One region of the Streptomyces sp. RK62 genome, then DNA from elsewhere that is predicted to be linked to it. Evidence: riboswitches for the same ligand, from Rfam matches in the RefSeq annotation. Region 1 holds a riboswitch; each other region holds the start of a gene.
What was found. Region 1 has a riboswitch for cyclic di-AMP ahead of KBY32_RS01130 (LysM peptidoglycan-binding domain-containing M23 family metallopeptidase). Riboswitches for the same ligand answer to the same signal wherever they lie in the genome.

Region 1 (4,255 bases):
ACTGGACGTCGTCGCGGCGGATCTCCAGCGTCCCCCGGGGCGGCAGCGGCGGCCAGGGCTGGTCCGGGTCGGCCGGGATCTCCAGGCCCAGGACCTGGCCCGCGCGCAGCGCCACGCGCGTGTGCCCCTCGGGAGAGAGGTGGAGCCGGTCGCTGTCCCAGGCCCGGCGGTCCTGGACGGTCCTCAGGGACCACAGGTCGAGCACCGGGCAGCCGTAGCGGTCGGCGATGGCGCGGACGTGCCCGTTGTAGGTGGCGATCTTGCCGCGCAGGTGCTTCAGCACGGGGACGCCACGGGTGTCGAAGCCGGTCGTCACCATCACGGTGCCGGCGGCCGAGGTGAGCCGGACGACGGCCCGCTCGAACCGTTCGGCGACCTCGTCGGGGTCGGTGCCGGGCCGCAGGATGTCGTTGCCGCCCGCGCAGAACGACACCAGGTCCGGGGCGAGTTCGACGGCCTTGGGGACCTGTTCCGCCACGATCTGGTCCAGCAGTCGCCCGCGCACGGCGAGGTTGGCGTACCGGAAGTCGCCCTCGGGGCGCCGGTCGGCCAGAAGGACCGCGAACCGGTCGGCCCAGCCGACGAACGACCCGTCGGGGCCGGGGTCGCCGACGCCCTCGGTGAAGCTGTCCCCCACCGCGACGTACGACCCGATCACTGCTCTGCTGTCACTCTTCGAATCGTCTGTCACGTCGGGACATGATTCACCTTCCGATGTGACCTACGCGACCGTAGGAAGGGGTTGACGAGCGGTGAGATAAGCCACTGCCAAAGCCTTCGCCAAGTCCGGAATACGGCTCCGGACAGGGGCGTTGACCGCCGAAACGCTCGCGCGTGCGCCCGCGGGCGCACGACGACGACAGGCCGAAGGCCGGACCCGGGGGTGGGGTCCGGCCTTCGGCGTGCGTGTCAGGCAGGTGGTGCGCATGCGTGTCAGGGAGGTGGTGCGCGCCGTGTGCGGGGGTCAGCCGATGGCGACGCCCTTGGAGCGGAGGTAGGCCACCGGGTCCACGTCGGAGCCGTAGCCCGGCGCGGTGCGGATCTCGAAGTGCAGGTGCGGGCCGGTCACGTTGCCGGTCGCGCCGGAGAGGCCGATCTGCTGGCCCGCGGTCACCGTCTGGCCGCTGGAGACGGACAGCGAGGACAGGTGGGCGTACTGGGCGTAGTAGCCGTCGGCGAGCCGGATGACGACCTGGTTGCCGTAGGCGCCGCCCCAGCCGGCGGAGACGACGGTGCCGGCGCCGACCGCCTTCAGGGGGGTGCCGGTGGGGGCGGAGAAGTCCACACCGGTGTGGTAGCCGCTGGACCACATGCTGCCCGCGACCTTGTACGAGGTGCCGACGGCGGCGGCGGAGACCGGGGCGCTGAAGCCGTTGACGGTGCTCGCCTCGTCGGCGCTCTGGGCGGCCGGGGCGGCCTTCTGCGGCGCGGCGGGCTTGGCGGCGGGCTTCGCCGAGGACTTCGACGCGGACGGGGCCGGGGCGGACGCCTTCGGGGCGGCGCTCTCGGCCTTGGTGCCGATCGACAGCTTCAGACCCGGGTGGATGAGCGACGGGTCGGCGCCGACGGCCTCGCGGTTGTCGGCGTAGAGCTTCTTCCAGCCGCCGCGGACGTCCTGCTGGTCGGCGATCTTCGCGAGGTAGTCGCCGCGCTTCACCTCGTAGGTGCGCGTCTTCTGGGCGGAGGTCTTCTGCGCCGGCGCCTTCTTGGCCGCGACCTGGACGGACTGGACCGCCTTCTCCGGGACGGACTGGCCGGTCGCGGCGTTTGCGCCGGTGGCCCCGATCAGCGGCAGCGCGAGAGCGGCGCCACCGGTTCCGGCGACGGCGATCGTCCGGGTGAAGCGCAGGGACTTGGGACGGCGGTGCTTACCCTTCGCGGGCATGACGAATTCCTCTCCGGCGCCTACGAGGTGAGCTGTCGGGTGCGGGCTGGAGATGCCCGGTCGCGTCGGGACGCGACTTGACCCCAAGCCTGTTCCGGAGACCGGAACAGGCGAAGTACCTGTGGGTCCCCCGCTCCTGCCGTGTACGGGTGGGTGTGCGCGGATTCCGGTCGGCGGCAGGATTAGGCGTCCGTCCGGATTGGTGGCGAACGTAAGCGAGAGAGACGCAAGGGAACAAGTGAGGGGTTCCGCCCGAATGCGCTCACCTTGATCCCTTACGGCATTCAACGGTCACCCTGCGTGCATTTCGAAGGGGCCTGATTGCTCGAAGTCCCGGGAAAAGCATGATGATTACGTGGACATGACGGGCGACACACCGTCACGGATATGACGCTCCTCACGTGACGCTGCTCCAGCTTTCCTTATTACGGAGCGAGTTGGAATGAAGGCATCAATTCGGACAGAAACCCTAGATGCGACGCCGGTGGATATCCGACCCATTGAACCTTCCCGTCGATTCCGATCCGAATACGACATGAGGTGCGCGCAAAACCGGACGAAGCACCCGCTCGCAAAGATGACATCAGACGACTTTCGCCCGTTTCGACCCATTGCCACCGAGTCATCCCCTGTGGACAACTGAATGGCGCACGCAGCCATGTCGTATCGTCGGAGTCGCACCTCGCCGGCCTCATCGCCGAGCCGCGCCGGCGGGGCCGACCGGGAGGAGCCCCCGTGACGCAGCAGATCCCGTCGACCGAGCCCGAACTGGCCGGTGTGCGCAACTTCCGCGACGTGGGCGGCCTGCCCACCGTGGACGGACGACGGGTGCGGCACGGCGTGCTGTTCCGCAGCGGCCACCTCGCCCACGCCACCCCCGAGGACGCCGCCTTCCTCGACTCGCTGGGCCTGCACACGATCTTCGACTTCCGCAATGCGGCGGACCAGAAGCTGGAGGGTCCCGACGTCGAGCTGCCGGGCGTCCGCAATGTGAATCTGCCGCTGTCGGACCCGGCGGACGGCGCGGAGTTCTGGAAGATGGTCCGGGACGGCGACCTCGACCAGCTGCGGGGGATCCTGGCCGACGGCAAGGGCGCCGACCGGATGATCGCCTCCTACCGCTCGATGGTCACGGACCGGACCGCCGAGCACTCCCGGATCCTGCACTCCCTGGTGGAGGACAGCGTCCCGGCCCTGATGCACTGCGCGGCCGGCAAGGACCGGGCTGGCCTGTCGGTCGCGGTGACGCTGCTCGCCGTCGGCGTCGAGCGCGAGGCGATCGTCACCGACTACCTGAAGTCCAACGAGAAGCACCGCCGCTACAAGGTGCGGCGCAGCGGCAGCAACCCCTCGGCCTACTCGCCCGAGGTCATGGAGCTGCTGAGCCCGCTGTTCGACGCGCGGGCGGAGTACCTGACGGCGGCCTTCGACACGATCGACGCGACCTGGGGCGACGTCGACACCTACCTGGAGCAGGGCCTGCGGCTCACGCCGGAGGCCCGGGAGCGCCTGCGGGAGCGCCTGCTCGACTGAGGGACGCGGGATACGACCCTAGGGACACGGGGTACGTCTACTGCCCGCCGCCCGCCTCGAAGAGGAAGTAGATGAAGGCGGCGAAGACGTGCCCCACCGCGATGTAGATGATGAGCCGCACCCACAGGGCGCGCGGGAACTTCTCCTCCATGTCTCTCATGGCGTCACTCCAGGGGTCGGGCCCAGGCACAGGGTGGCCGTGGGGCTCTGCAACAGGGTGTGGACGAACAGCAGCTCGACCCCGCCGTCGTCCTCGGCGGCGATGCGGTGCGGGGTGAGCGAGTCGAAGTGCGCGCTGTCCCCGGGGGCGAGCCGGTGGATGGTGTCGCCGAGGCGCAGCCGCAGCCGCCCCTTGAGGACGTGGAGCCACTCCTCGCCGGGATGCACCCGCACGATGTCGCCCTGCGACCCGTACGGCACATGGACCCGCAGGGCCTGCATGGCGCGGCCGGAGACCCCGGCCTGCCAGTAGGTCCAGCCGCCGGCGGCGGTGGGTTCCATGTCGGCGGCGCGCACGACGGCGTCCCGGTCGGGGACCCTCTCGCCCAGCAGCTCGCCGACCGTCGTACCGTAGACACGGGCAAGCGCGAGCAGCATCGGCAGCGACGGCTGCCGCTGACCGGTCTCCAGCCGGGAGAGATGCGCGGGCGACAGCCCGGCGGCACGGGCCGCGCTCTCCAGGGTGAGGGCCGCCTGGCGGCGCAGCGCCCGCAGCTGCGGCGCGACGGCCGGCAGGGCGGCCTCGGCCGGTCCGGCCGCCCCGTGACCGGGCGGGTTCTCGGAGGAGCTCATGCTCCCATTCAGCCGCAGCCTTACCTCAGGGGCAAATTTGTTGCC
Region 2 (4,255 bases), on a different contig from region 1:
TCCGGGCCTCCGACCACGGCGAGCACCTCACCGAGAACGAGGCCGCCGCCATGGCCTTCATCCTGCTGTTCGCCGGTTTCGAGACCACCGTCAACCTCATCGGGAACGGCACCTACGCCCTGCTCACCCACCCCGGGCAGCGCGCCCGCCTCCAGGACTCCCTGACCGCCGGCGACACCGCCCTGCTGGAGACCGGCGTCGAGGAACTCCTGCGCTACGACGGCCCGGTGGAGCTGGCCACCTGGCGGTTCGCCACCGAGCCGCTGACCATCGGCGGGCAGCACATCGCCGCCGGTGATCCGGTCCTGGTCGTCCTGGCCGCCGCCGACCGGGACCCGGAGCGGTTCGCCGACCCCGACGTCCTCGACCTTTCCCGCCGGGACAACCAGCACCTGGGCTACGGCCACGGCATCCACTACTGCCTCGGCGCCCCGCTGGCCCGGCTGGAGGGACAGACGGCCCTCGCCACCCTCCTCACCCGGCTCCCAGACCTCCGACTGGCCGCCGATCCCGCCGAGTTGAGGTGGCGGGGCGGTCTCATCATGCGGGGGCTGCGCACCCTGCCCGTGGAGTTCACCCCGGTCGGAGTCAAGAGTTCCGCTCCGCAAACATGACATGCGCTCATGTCTGTGATCTTCACGTGATCTGCGCGGCATTAACTTGTGACAAGTGATCGTCTGCCTATACGTTCACCCATCAACGAAGGGACGCGGATTCCGCATCCCTTGGTCACCGCTGTCTCGCGAAAGGTCCCCGCATGCTCTCCGGGAACGGTCGTCACCGTCGCCCCCGCCAGGCTCCGGCTCTTCTCGTCGCGGCCGGAGTGACCGGCTCCGCCATCGCCATCCCGCTCCTCGGCGCCTCGGGCGCGAGCGCGGCGGACGGGAACGTGTGGGACAAGGTCGCCGAGTGCGAGAGCGGTGGCTCCTGGAGCGCGGACACGGGCAACGGGCACTACGGCGGGCTCCAGTTGACCCAGGCGGACTGGGAGGCCTTCGGCGGTCTCGACTACGCCGCGAGCCCGGATCTGGCGAGCCGCTCGCAGCAGATCGCCGTGGCGCAGAAGGTCCTCGCCGAGCGCGGGACGGCCCCCTGGGGCACCTGCGCGGTGCTCAACGGGCTCAGCAAGAAGTCGGGTGCCATCGACCTCGACACCGGTGTCTCCGGGGACTCCCCGAGCGAGGTGTCCGGGTCGTCCGGCTTGCTCGATTCCTCTGATTCCTCCGACTCGTCCGATTCTTCCGGTTCTTCGGACGGTTCGGGCTCCTCCGGCGGTGCGTCGAGCACCCCGAGCGGCTCGTCGTCCGCGTCGCCGGAGAGCTCCGCCCCGTCCTCACCCGAGGCGGAGAAGTCCGGAAAGCCCGAGAAGGCCGAGAAGTCCGGCGCCACCGCCACCGCCTCCCCGGACAGCTCCCCGGTGGAGAGCCCCGAGATCACGAACCAGGACAACTCCGGGCAGAGTGCCGGATCCTGGAGCCTCGTCGACACCGCCGCGATCGAGGACGTACCGGCCGGTTCCGGGCGGCACCGCGGCGCCAGTGCCGAGGAGACCAAGTCCGCGGACGGCGACTCCGCCTCCTCCGGCCGCCACGCCTCCTACCGGGTCCGCGCGGGTGACACGCTCGCCTCCATCGCCGACTCCCTTGACGTCGACGGCGGATGGCGCGCGCTGTACGAGGCGAACAAGGCGGCCATCGGCGCCGACGCCGACAACATCGCTCCCGGTCAGACGCTGGACGTCCCCACCGAATAAGGGCCGAACAGGGCCAAATGAAGCGGCAGTTCATGCCCCGCTTTCATGGTGAATGTCCGTTTTAGATGGACTGAGAGATAGATCTCAGAAGCCTTGATCGTCTTTGAAAATCCCCGAGCGGCGTGTCTACGGTCGTGACCGCTCGCCTCCAGTGCGAGCCCCGACAGCCGTCACGCCGAATCCTGCCGGCGGCCGTCCGGGAACAGTCGTCGCGTCATGCGCCGTAGGCAGGAGCGGGGGACCCAAGGTAAGCGCCGGGTCCGGAAGTCGAGGCCCTCCGGGGACTCACGGCCGGAACCGGCTTGGGGTGAAGTCGCGCACCACGCACCAGTGGTGGGCGACCGGGCAACTCAACCGGCCCGAACCCGACAGCTCACCTCGTAGGCGTCGGTGAGGGGATCTCTCCATGCTGTTCTCCAGCAAGGGCAAGCACCGTCGTCCGTCCAAGGCCGCCCGCGCCATCGCCGTCGTCGGCGTCACCGGCGCCGCCGCCGTCGCCGGCCCGCTGATGGCCGCCGGCAGCGCCTCGGCCGCCACCGCCTCCGAGTGGGACACCGTCGCCCAGTGCGAGTCCGGCGGCAACTGGTCGATCAACACCGGCAACGGCTACTACGGCGGTCTGCAGTTCTCCGCCTCGACCTGGGCGGCCTACGGCGGCACGCAGTACGCCTCCACCGCCGACCAGGCCACCAAGGCCCAGCAGATCGCGATAGCCGAGAAGGTCCTCGCGAGCCAGGGCAAGGGCGCCTGGCCGCACTGCGGCACCGGCCTGTCGAGCGCGGCCTACAACGGCTCCGCCGCCACCGGTGGCGAGCAGAGCACCCGCTCCACCGAGGAGAAGCCGGCCTCCCGCTCCGCGGACCGTCCGGCCGCCGAGAAGAGCACCAAGACCGTCACCACCCCGACCGGCAAGAAGGTCAAGAAGGGCGACGGCGAGTACAAGGTCGCCAAGGGCGACACCCTCAGCACCATCGCCGCCGACCACGACGTCAAGGGCGGCTGGGAGAAGCTCTTCGAGCTGAACAAGGACATCGTCCAGGACGCCGACCTGATCTACCCGGGTCAGCAGCTCCACCTGAAGTAGGACCCCCACAGGCTCCCCGCCCCGGCGCGTGTTCCCCCGTGCGCGCCGGGGCGGGGTTCTGTGTAGATGTACGCGCCCGCTTTTTGTTCCGTTCGGAAACAATTCGCTCTCGGTTCCGTCCACAGGGCGGTCGACCGCTGGCCGAACCTCCGGAGCCGGTTAGGCTCGTCTCGCAGCACCCACGCGGGCTGCGTAAAGGCTTCACATCCACGAAGGAGATGCTCGTGCCGTCCATCGACGTCGTCGTAGCCCGGGAAATCCTGGACTCCCGAGGCAATCCCACGGTCGAGGTCGAGGTCGGCCTCGACGACGGCAGCACCGGTCGTGCCGCCGTCCCGTCCGGCGCCTCCACCGGCGCCTTCGAGGCCATCGAGCTGCGCGACGGTGACACCAACCGTTACCTCGGCAAGGGCGTCGAGAAGGCCGTCCTCGCCGTCATCGAGCAGATCGGCCCGGAGCTCGTCGGCTACGACGCCACCGAGCAGCGCCTGATCGACCAGGCCATGTTCGACCTGGACGCCACCGACAACAAGGGCTCCCTCGGCGCCAACGCCATCCTCGGCGTCTCGCTCGCCGTCGCCCACGCCGCCTCCGAGGCCAGCGACCTGCCGCTCTTCCGCTACCTGGGCGGCCCCAACGCGCACCTGCTCCCGGTGCCGATGATGAACATCCTGAACGGCGGCTCGCACGCCGACTCCAACGTGGACATCCAGGAGTTCATGATCGCCCCGATCGGCGCGGAGTCCTTCTCCGAGGCCCTGCGCTGGGGCGCCGAGGTCTACCACACCCTCAAGAAGGTCCTGAAGAACAAGGGCCTGGCCACCGGCCTCGGCGACGAGGGCGGCTTCGCCCCGAACCTCGGCTCCAACCGCGACGCCCTCGACCTCATCCTCGAGGCGATCAAGGAAGCCGGCTACACCCCCGGCGAGCAGATCGCCCTGGCCCTGGACGTGGCCGCCTCCGAGTTCTACAAGGACGGCGTCTACACCTTCGAGGGCAAGGAGCGCTCGGCGGCCGAGATGACCGAGTACTACGCGGAGCTCGTCGACGCGTACCCGCTCGTGTCCATCGAGGACCCGCTGTTCGAGGACGACTGGGACGGCTGGAAGACCATCACCGACAAGCTCGGCGACAAGGTCCAGCTCGTCGGCGACGACCTGTTCGTCACCAACCCGGAGCGCCTCGCCCGCGGCATCGAGGAGGGCGCCGCCAACGCCCTGCTGGTGAAGGTGAACCAGATCGGTTCGCTCACCGAGACCCTGGACGCCGTCGAGCTGGCCCAGCGCAACGGCTTCAAGTGCATGATGTCCCACCGCTCCGGCGAGACCGAGGACGTCACCATCGCCGACCTGGCCGTCGCCACCAACTGCGGCCAGATCAAGACCGGCGCCCCGGCCCGCTCCGAGCGCGTCGCCAAG
Region 3 (4,255 bases), on a different contig from region 1:
CCTCGCCCGCGTCGGTGAGACGGTCTATCTCCTCGGCGACGAACTGCGCCTCGTCGTGCTCGGTGTCCGCGACATAGCCGGTGATGCGGGCGCCCGCGCCCGCGTTGGTCCACAGGTTCTTGGGCCGGCGGGACTCGTTGCGCTCGATGACGGCGTTGGCGGCGCTGAGGATGGTCTGGGTGGAGCGGTAGTTCTGCTCCAGCAGGATCGTCGTCGCGTCCGGGTAGTCCTCCTCGAACTGGAGGATGTTGCGGATGGTGGCGCCGCGGAAGGCGTAGATCGACTGGTCGGCGTCACCCACCACGCACAGCTCGGCGGGCGGGACCTCGGCCTCGGGCGGCACGTCGACGGGGTGCTCGGAGGTGCCGACCAGCTCGCGCACCAGCGCGTACTGCGCGTGGTTGGTGTCCTGGTACTCGTCCACCAGCACATGGCGGAAGCGGCGGCGGTAGTGCTCGGCGACGTCCGGGAAGGCGCGCAGCAGGTTGACCGTCGTCATGATCAGGTCGTCGAAGTCGAGGGCGTTGGCCTCGCGCAGCCGCGACTGGTAGAGCGCGTACGCCTGGGCGAGGGTCTTCTCGAAACCGTCGGTGGCCTGGGCGGCGAAGTCCTCCTCGTCGATCAGCTCGTTCTTCAGGTTGCTGATCTTGGCGCTGAACGACTTGGGCGGGTACCGCTTCGGGTCGAGGTCGAGGTCCCGGCACACCAGCGCCATCAGCCGCTTGCTGTCGGCGGCGTCGTAGATCGAGAACGACGACGTGAACCCGAGCTTCTTGCTCTCCCGGCGCAGGATGCGGACGCAGGCGCTGTGGAAGGTCATCACCCACATCGCGTTCGCCCGCGGTCCGACGAGCTGCTCGACGCGCTCCTTCATCTCGCCGGCGGCCTTGTTGGTGAAGGTGATCGCCAGGATCTGGCCCGGATGCACGTTCCGCTCGCCGAGCAGGTACGCGATGCGGTGCGTGAGCACACGCGTCTTGCCGGACCCGGCACCGGCGACGATGAGCAGCGGGGTGCCGGAGTGGACGACGGCCGCGCGCTGGTTCTCGTTGAGCCCCTCCAGCAGCGCGGCGGCGTCGAGGGCCGGGCGCGGGGCGCCGTCGCGGTAGTACGCGTCGCGGTCCGGCGGCACGTCGAACTTCCCGCCGAACAGATCGTCCGGAATCGACTCCGGAGTGTGATCGTCCTCGGGCGGTGGCGGGTGCTCTTCCCCGTGGGCCCGTGGGGCCTGGAGGTCCGCCAGGAAGCTGTCGTCAAAGAGGCTGCTCATCGCTCTCCGAGTCTAGGCGGCCCCACCGACAACCGGCCGCCGTCCCGAGAACATCACACCCTCCGGTCCGCGGCCCGCCTCCACCCGCAATCACCTGGTGACCGTCCGAAGTCACCCCATCACGTCACACACCGCCCGGGATCAAGCCCCATTATCGGCGCATAGCTCACAAACGGGGTGAATAGTCGCCAACACGGACCGATCATCCGCCGGAGGGCCCTCGGCCCCCTCCCCTGACCGAAGGTCACGAAAATGTATCGGGCATATCGCACATCAACCTTCACAGCGGCCACACCAGTTGGCTACCGTGCCGGGCAGGCCGTACGACCCCCACCGGCGATCGACGCCGGGCCGCACGGCCTCCGCCGAGTCCGGTGCATCCGGAGCCGGGGACCCACCGAACCCGGGGTGAATCGGCCCGACTTCCCGTCCAGGGAACGGCCGTAGGGCAAACCTTCCGAGCCACCCGCCCGAACCCGACAGCTAACTCGGTAGGCGGAGCACGGAAGGAGTCGCCTCCCTTGGCGTCGCACCGCAAGTCGCGTCCCTCCGGTACGCGCGTGGCAGGCATACGGACCCCCGCGCTGGCGACCGCGGCCCTCACGTCCGTGGCCCTGCTGTCCCAGACCGCTCAGGCGAGCCCGTCCTCCGACGACCGGCCGAGCCTCGAAGAGGTCGAGAAGAAGGTCGACGACCTCTACCGCCAGGCGGAGTCGGCCACCGAGAAGTACAACGCGGCCAAGGAGAAGACGACCAAGCAGCGCAAGCGGGTCGACACCCTCCTCGACGACGTCGCCCGGCGCACGCAGAAGCTCAACGACGCGCGCGAGGAGCTGGGGCGCAACGCCGCCGCCCAGTACCGCACCGGCGCCACCGCCCCGGACACCGCGACGTTCCTCCTCGCGGACACGCCCCAGGACTACTTCGACCAGTCCCAGCTGATGGACCGTATGACGGGACGTCAGAAGGAGTCGGTCGACGACTACTTCACCGAGCAGTCCGCGACGATGAAGAAGCGGCAGGAGGCCACGCAGAGCCTCGAGACGCTCACCGAGTCGCAGAAGGACCTGCGGACGGCCAAGTCCACCGTCCAGAAGAAGCTCGCGGACGCGCGCCAGCTGCTCTCCGAGCTGACCGCGCAGGAGAAGGCCCGCCTCGCCGCGATCGAGAAGCGCAAGCAGGAGGAGGCCGCCCGCAAGGCGGAGGAGCTGGCGCAGCAGCAGGCGGAGGCCGACCGCAAGCGCGAGGAGGCCGCGCGGCAGCAGGAACAGGAGAGCCAGGAGCAGGGCACCACCGCGCCGGACGCGTCGTACGCCACCAAGGCGCAGAAGGCGCTGTCCTTCGCCCGCACGCAGATCGGCAAGCCGTACGTCTGGGGCGCCACCGGCCCGGACTCCTACGACTGCTCCGGCCTCACCCAGGCCGCCTGGAAGGCCGCCGGGGTCGACATCCCGCGCGTCACCTACGACCAGGTGAACGCCGGCACCACGGTCCCCGTGTCCAGCGCCCAGCCCGGTGACCTGGTCTTCTTCTACGACGACATCACCCACGTGGGCCTCTACATCGGCAACGGCATGATGATCCACGCCCCGAAGCCCGGCACGTACGTGCGCGAGGAGTCGATCTTCTACGACGGCGAGTCGTCGATCCACAGCATCGTCCGGCCGGCCTGACGGACAGCGGACAGCGGACAGCGGCAATGGGAGGGGGCCCGTGACCATGACGGGGGTCGTGACGGCGGTCAGCAGGAACGAGGTGTACTCGTTCACGAAGCCGAACCGGGAGAGCATCACGCTCCTCGCCGGTCTGGGCGTCGACGGGGACGTCCACGCCGGGGTGACGGTGAAGCACCGCTCGCGGGTCGCCCAGGACCCCACCCAGCCGAATCTGCGCCAGGTGCACCTCATCCACGAGGAACTGTTCGGTGAGCTGGCCGAGGCGGGTTTCCGGGTGGCGCCCGGCGAGCTCGGGGAGAACGTCACCACACGCGGCCTCGACCTGCTCGCCCTGCCGGTGGGCACGCTGCTTCGCATCGGCGCCGAGGCCGTGGTCGAGGTCACCGGGCTGCGGAACCCGTGCCTGCAGATCGACCACTTCCAGGACGGGCTGCTCAAGCGGGTCGTCGGGCGCGACGAGGCCGGCCGTCTCGTGCGCAAGGCCGGGATCATGGGCGTCGTCGCGGAGGGCGGTGTGGTCCACCCCGGCGACACGATCGAGGTGGAGCTGCCGGACGGGCCGCACCGGCCGCTGGACCGCGTCTGACCTCCGGTGGGTTCCGTCGCCCCCGCCGATTCACCCACCCCCCGCGCGCGCCCCCACCCGCGCGCCGGTGCCGCGCTCCTTAGCATCGGCCCATGCCCGCCGACACACCCGCGTCCGCGTCGCCCCTGCCCCTCTGGTGGTCGCGACGTCCCCCCGCAGCCGGCGCCTCGGTCATGGCGACCGGCATCATCTCGGTGGCCCTGCACGAGACGGGTTACGCGACCCTGTCCCGGATCGCCCTGGTCCTGGCGTGCGTCGCGTGGCTGGCCCTGGCCTGCGACTTCCTCGCCCGGCTCCTGTGGCACCGCTCCGAGTGGCTGAGGGAGGCGGTCACCCCCGCCTCGCTCTGCGCCGTCGCCGCGACGGCCGTCCTGGGCACCCGCTTCGCCCTGGCGGGACGGCAGGTGCTCGCCGAGGCGCTGCTGGCCCTGGCGTTCATGCTCTGGCCGGGCCTGCTCTACGTCGTCGTACGCCACTGGCGGCCCGGGATGCCGGGCTCCGTCTTCCTCGGCTGCGTGGCCACCCAGGGCCTCGCCGTCCTCGCGGCCACGCTGGCCGCCACGGCGGGCGTGGCCTGGCTCGCGCACGCGGCCCTGGTGCTGTTCTGGCTCGGTCTGCTCCTGTACGCCGTGGCCCTCACCCGCTTCGACCGGCGGGAGGTCGTCCGCGGAGCCGGGGACCACTGGATGGCGGGCGGCGCGCTCGCGATCTCCGCGCTGGCCG
Region 4 (4,255 bases), on a different contig from region 1:
GTAGGGGTCGAGGGGTGGACGTTGCGAAGGGTGCGGCGGGGTGGAGGGCCGAGCGCCTCAGCCGGCGCGGTGCACCACGGCGTCGCACAGCTCCATCAGCGCGGCCTTCGCGTCGTTCTCCGGCAGCGGCGCCAGCGCGGCACGCGCGTCCTCCGCGTAGCGGACGGTGTCCCGGCGCGCCTGCTCCAGCGCCGGGTGCTCCCGCAGGGCGGCCAGCGCCTCCGCGAGCCGGTCGTCGTCACTGAGATCGGAGTCCAGCAGCTCGCACAGGGCGATGTCCTCCGGCAGGCCCAGGCGCTCCGCGCGCTCGCGCAGCCGCAGCACCGGCAGCGTCGGGATGCCCTCGCGCAGATCGGTGCCGGGCGTCTTGCCGGACTCGTGGGAGTCGCTCGCGATGTCCAGGACGTCGTCCGCCAGCTGGAAGGCGACCCCGAGCCGCTCGCCGTACTGCGTGAGCACGTCGACCATGGTCTCGTCGGCGCCCGACATCATCGCCCCGAAGCGGCAGGACACCGCGACCAGCGAGCCGGTCTTGCCGCTCAGCACGTCGAGGTAGTGCTCCACGGGGTCCCGGCCGTCCTGCGGCCCGGCCGTCTCCAGGATCTGCCCGGTGACCAGCCGCTCGAACGCCTCGGCCTGCACCCGCACCGCCTCCGGCCCGAGGTCGGCCAGGATGTGCGAGGCGCGCGCGAAGAGGAAGTCGCCGGTCAGGACGGCGACGGAGTTCCCCCAGCGGGTGTTCGCGCTGTCCACCCCACGCCGGACCTCGGCCTCGTCCATCACGTCGTCGTGGTACAGCGTCGCCAGATGCGTCAGCTCCACCACCACGGCCGACGGCACGATCCCCGGGGCATACGGGTCCCCGAAGCGCGCGGCGAGCATCACCAGCAGCGGCCTGAAGCGCTTCCCGCCCGCCCGCACCAGGTGCTGGGCGGCCTCGGTGATGAAGGGGACCTCACTCTTGGTGGCTTCGAGCAGTCCCTCCTCGACAGCCGCCAATCCGGCCTGGACATCGGCTTCCAGAGCCTGGTCCCGCACGCTCAGCCCGAACGGCCCGACGACGGTCACGAGGGGTCTCCTGTCTGCTGGTGTCTTTCGGCTGGTTACACGGTTTGTCGATAGGTCGCTGCCATCACTCAAGTCAGCGTATCCGGTCACGTTTCGATCACCGATGCCGCCCACCCGTCCACCACGGGCGACATCGGTTCACGGTCGGTATGTTTTTCGATCACCTGATAAGGGTGGAGATTCATCGATTTATCGGCATGTCACTGTGTGTAGTCGCACCGGCACCCGCCACTCCGTATCGCCGATCACGGACCCGCTCCCTACGGCAGCCCGTCTACCCCGGCCCGCCCCGGAGACGCCCTCTCCGCCACCTCCACCTGTCCGGCCACTCGGCACCCGCACACCCCCGCGCCCGACACCCACTCAACGACGCGCACGGCATGCGAGGTTCCCCGACGCGTCCACAAAACGGACTTTCCGAACTCAAGGGACAGATAGGCGAGCTGGCGACACCCGTCCGACGGGCAGGCAATAAACGGGGAGTTGGAGCCATTGCCCGATTTGCCGTTGTTGTGATCGCCGTGAGTTGGGTCACGCGGCACCGCCCCTCACCCCTTCCCGCCGGAGCCCTTCGTCGCCTTACGGCAAAAGCGAGTTGAGCGTTGGCAACCGCAAAGGATCAAGTACCCCATACACCCCAGACCATGGTCAACTAGCACGTCAGGTGTCTGCGGCACTTGTTCCCGACATGTGCTCTCGCATACGTTCCCGCTCTGTCGGGCGGACGCCGAATCCTGCCGCCGCCCGAGTCATCCACCTACGCACTCACGCACGGCAGGAGCGGGGGACCCAGGTAAGTCGCCGTATCGGACGCCTTGATGGCGGCCCGGTCCGGCTAGGGGTGAAGTCGCGTCGTCGCACGACGGCACGACCGGGCATCTCCCGCCCGAACCCGACAGCTCACCTCGCAGGCGCCGGAGAGGAACGAACAGCGCCATGTCCCGAGGCAAGCACCGCCGCACCCGTACCAGCCCGCTCGCCCGCCGCGTCATCGCCGCCGGCACCGGTACCGCCGCCCTCGCGCTCCCCCTGCTGGGCGCCACCACCGCGAGCGCCGCCGAGCCCGCCAAGGTCTCCACCGTGGCCAAGACCGGCTCGGTCAGCTACACCACCAAGAAGGGCGACACCCTCTACGGGATCGCCGACCGCTACGACGCCCAGGGCGGCTGGCGTCAGCTCTACAAGGACAACCGCAAGGCCATCGGCGACAACCCGCGGCTGATCCACCCGGGTGTCGACCTGAAGGTCCGCGCCACGAAGAAGGCCACGCCGGCGAAGGCGAACACCGCGTCCGCCCCCGTCAAGAAGTCCGCCGTCGCCCAGGCCACCCAGGCCTCCGCGAAGACCTACGCGAACAACCTCGACGGCTGGATCCGCGAGGCGCTGGACATCATGGCGCAGAAGGGGATCCCCGGAAGCTACGAGGGCATCCACCGCAACATCATGCGGGAGTCCTCGGGCAACCCGGCCGCCATCAACAACTGGGACTCCAACGCCGTCGCGGGCACCCCGTCCAAGGGCCTGCTCCAGGTCATCGACCCGACCTTCGCGACGTACCACGTGGCGGGCACCGCGTACGACCCGTTCGACCCGGTCGCGAACATCACGGCCGCGTGCAACTACGCGGCCGCGCGCTACGGCTCGATCGACAACGTGAACGGCCCCTACTAGGCCCCACGTTCCGGCCCGCGTTCCGGCCCCACGTTCCGCCGGGCGCCTCCCCTGTCCGACAGGTCTAGTAGGGGAACTCGGCCAGGCTGCAGGCGAACAGTCTCTCGAGGACGACGGCGATGCCGTCGTCCTCGTTGGACAAGGTGATCTCGTCCGCGACCGCCTTGAGCTCCGGGTGCGCGTTGGCCATCGCCACCCCGTGGGCCGCCCAGTCGAACATGGGGATGTCGTTGGGCATGTCCCCGAAGGCGATCGTCTCGTGCGGGCCCAGACCGAGGTGCTCGGCGGCGAGCGCGAGGCCGGTCGCCTTGGTGATGCCGCATGGCTGGAGTTCGACGGTGCCCGGCCCCGACATGGTGACCGTCGCCAGCGAACCCACCACCGCGCGGGCCGTCGCCGCCAACTCGTCGTCGCTCAGCGTCGGGTGGCGCAGCAGCACCTTGCTGATCGGCTCGCACCACAGGTCGTCGCGGTGCCGCACCCGCACGGCCGGCAGGGTGGGGTGCGGCATCAGATACCCCGGTTCGATGAGCGTGAGCCCGTCGACGCCGTCCTGGTCGACCGCCGCGTACACCTGCCCGACCTCGGCCTCGATCTTGCCGAGCGCGGTCTCCGCCAGGTCCCGCTCCAGGGTGATGGACCACAGCAGACGGTTCCGGCCGACGTCGTAGAGCTGCGCGCCCTGCCCGCACACCGCCAGTCCCCTGCTGCCCAGCAAATCCAGGAGGGGCCGCACCCTGGGCGCCGGGCGTCCCGTCACCACCAGGTGCTGGGCACCGGCCACCGCCGCCTGCGCGAGGGCCGCGAGGGACCGGTCGGAGAGCGTGTCGTCACCTCGGAGAAGGGTCCCGTCCAGGTCAGTGGCGATGAGTGAATATGCGATCGGTGCGGCCATGATCAGAGAATACGGACAGGAAGGCCCATCGACTCGACCTGAACCGGACGGCTGCTCGGTTCACATGAGTTGACACTCGTTCCGGTCCCAGTTGTGTCCATGCGCGCACAACCAACGCCCGTTTATGGCGATTTCGCCCCCACGAGATCTTTCCGAACTTCCTGTCGGCGTTACGGTGGGGCGAGTTGGGGCCGTTTCCTTTGTGACCACGCGTGCGACACCACGGCCGGCCCCGGCGACCTGGGACGGAGCCGATCGCCCTCCCCGGCGTCCCCGGCATATTCACCCTGCCCAAGACAGCCACCTCACCCGTAACGTGGGCCCGACCACATGGCTTACGGAGCGTATGAGAGTGAGGCAGCACCCCATGCCCCCCTTCGATCTCCCCGAGGGCGACCCCTTCGGCGCGCACAACCTGCCGTACGGCGTCTTCTCCCTCCCGGGCACGGACTCCGCGCGCCGGGTGGGCGTCCGGCTCGGCGACCACGTCCTCGACGCGGGCCGCGCGGCCCAGGCCCTCGGCTCGCCGTACGCCCCGCTGCTCGCCCAGGAGTCGCTGAACCCGCTGCTCGCCGCGGGCCGCACCACCTGGTCGGACGTCCGGCGGGCGCTGACCGCCTG

Region 2: it holds a riboswitch for cyclic di-AMP, as region 1 does, so the genes downstream of both, KBY32_RS31525 (transglycosylase family protein) here and KBY32_RS01130 (LysM peptidoglycan-binding domain-containing M23 family metallopeptidase) in region 1, are expected to answer to the same signal.
Region 3: it holds a riboswitch for cyclic di-AMP, as region 1 does, so the genes downstream of both, KBY32_RS09430 (C40 family peptidase) here and KBY32_RS01130 (LysM peptidoglycan-binding domain-containing M23 family metallopeptidase) in region 1, are expected to answer to the same signal.
Region 4: it holds a riboswitch for cyclic di-AMP, as region 1 does, so the genes downstream of both, KBY32_RS10290 (transglycosylase SLT domain-containing protein) here and KBY32_RS01130 (LysM peptidoglycan-binding domain-containing M23 family metallopeptidase) in region 1, are expected to answer to the same signal.

Annotation. Positions count from the first base shown of each region.
Region 1 covers NZ_JAGPYD010000001.1:279,337-283,591, reverse strand. Annotated here, with positions in the region: gene KBY32_RS01135 (SGNH/GDSL hydrolase family protein) at 1-658, opposite strand, end outside; gene KBY32_RS01130 (LysM peptidoglycan-binding domain-containing M23 family metallopeptidase) at 965-1,885, opposite strand; cyclic di-AMP (ydaO/yuaA leader) riboswitch at 1,890-2,051, opposite strand; gene KBY32_RS01125 (tyrosine-protein phosphatase) at 2,621-3,418, shown strand; gene KBY32_RS01120 (DUF6126 family protein) at 3,456-3,578, opposite strand; gene KBY32_RS01115 (helix-turn-helix domain-containing protein) at 3,575-4,210, opposite strand.
Region 2 covers NZ_JAGPYD010000020.1:92,288-96,542, reverse strand. Annotated here, with positions in the region: gene KBY32_RS31535 (cytochrome P450) at 1-614, shown strand, start outside; gene KBY32_RS31530 (transglycosylase family protein) at 758-1,753, shown strand; cyclic di-AMP (ydaO/yuaA leader) riboswitch at 1,963-2,155, shown strand; gene KBY32_RS31525 (transglycosylase family protein) at 2,160-2,837, shown strand; gene eno (phosphopyruvate hydratase) at 3,062-4,255, shown strand, end outside.
Region 3 covers NZ_JAGPYD010000004.1:142,889-147,143, forward strand. Annotated here, with positions in the region: gene pcrA (DNA helicase PcrA) at 1-1,270, opposite strand, end outside; cyclic di-AMP (ydaO/yuaA leader) riboswitch at 1,624-1,783, shown strand; gene KBY32_RS09430 (C40 family peptidase) at 1,792-2,943, shown strand; gene KBY32_RS09435 (MOSC domain-containing protein) at 2,990-3,532, shown strand; gene KBY32_RS09440 (tellurite resistance/C4-dicarboxylate transporter family protein) at 3,625-4,255, shown strand, end outside.
Region 4 covers NZ_JAGPYD010000004.1:314,121-318,375, forward strand. Annotated here, with positions in the region: gene KBY32_RS10285 (polyprenyl synthetase family protein) at 58-1,068, opposite strand; cyclic di-AMP (ydaO/yuaA leader) riboswitch at 1,821-1,997, shown strand; gene KBY32_RS10290 (transglycosylase SLT domain-containing protein) at 2,005-2,739, shown strand; gene KBY32_RS10295 (HAD family hydrolase) at 2,804-3,634, opposite strand; gene fahA (fumarylacetoacetase) at 4,002-4,255, shown strand, end outside.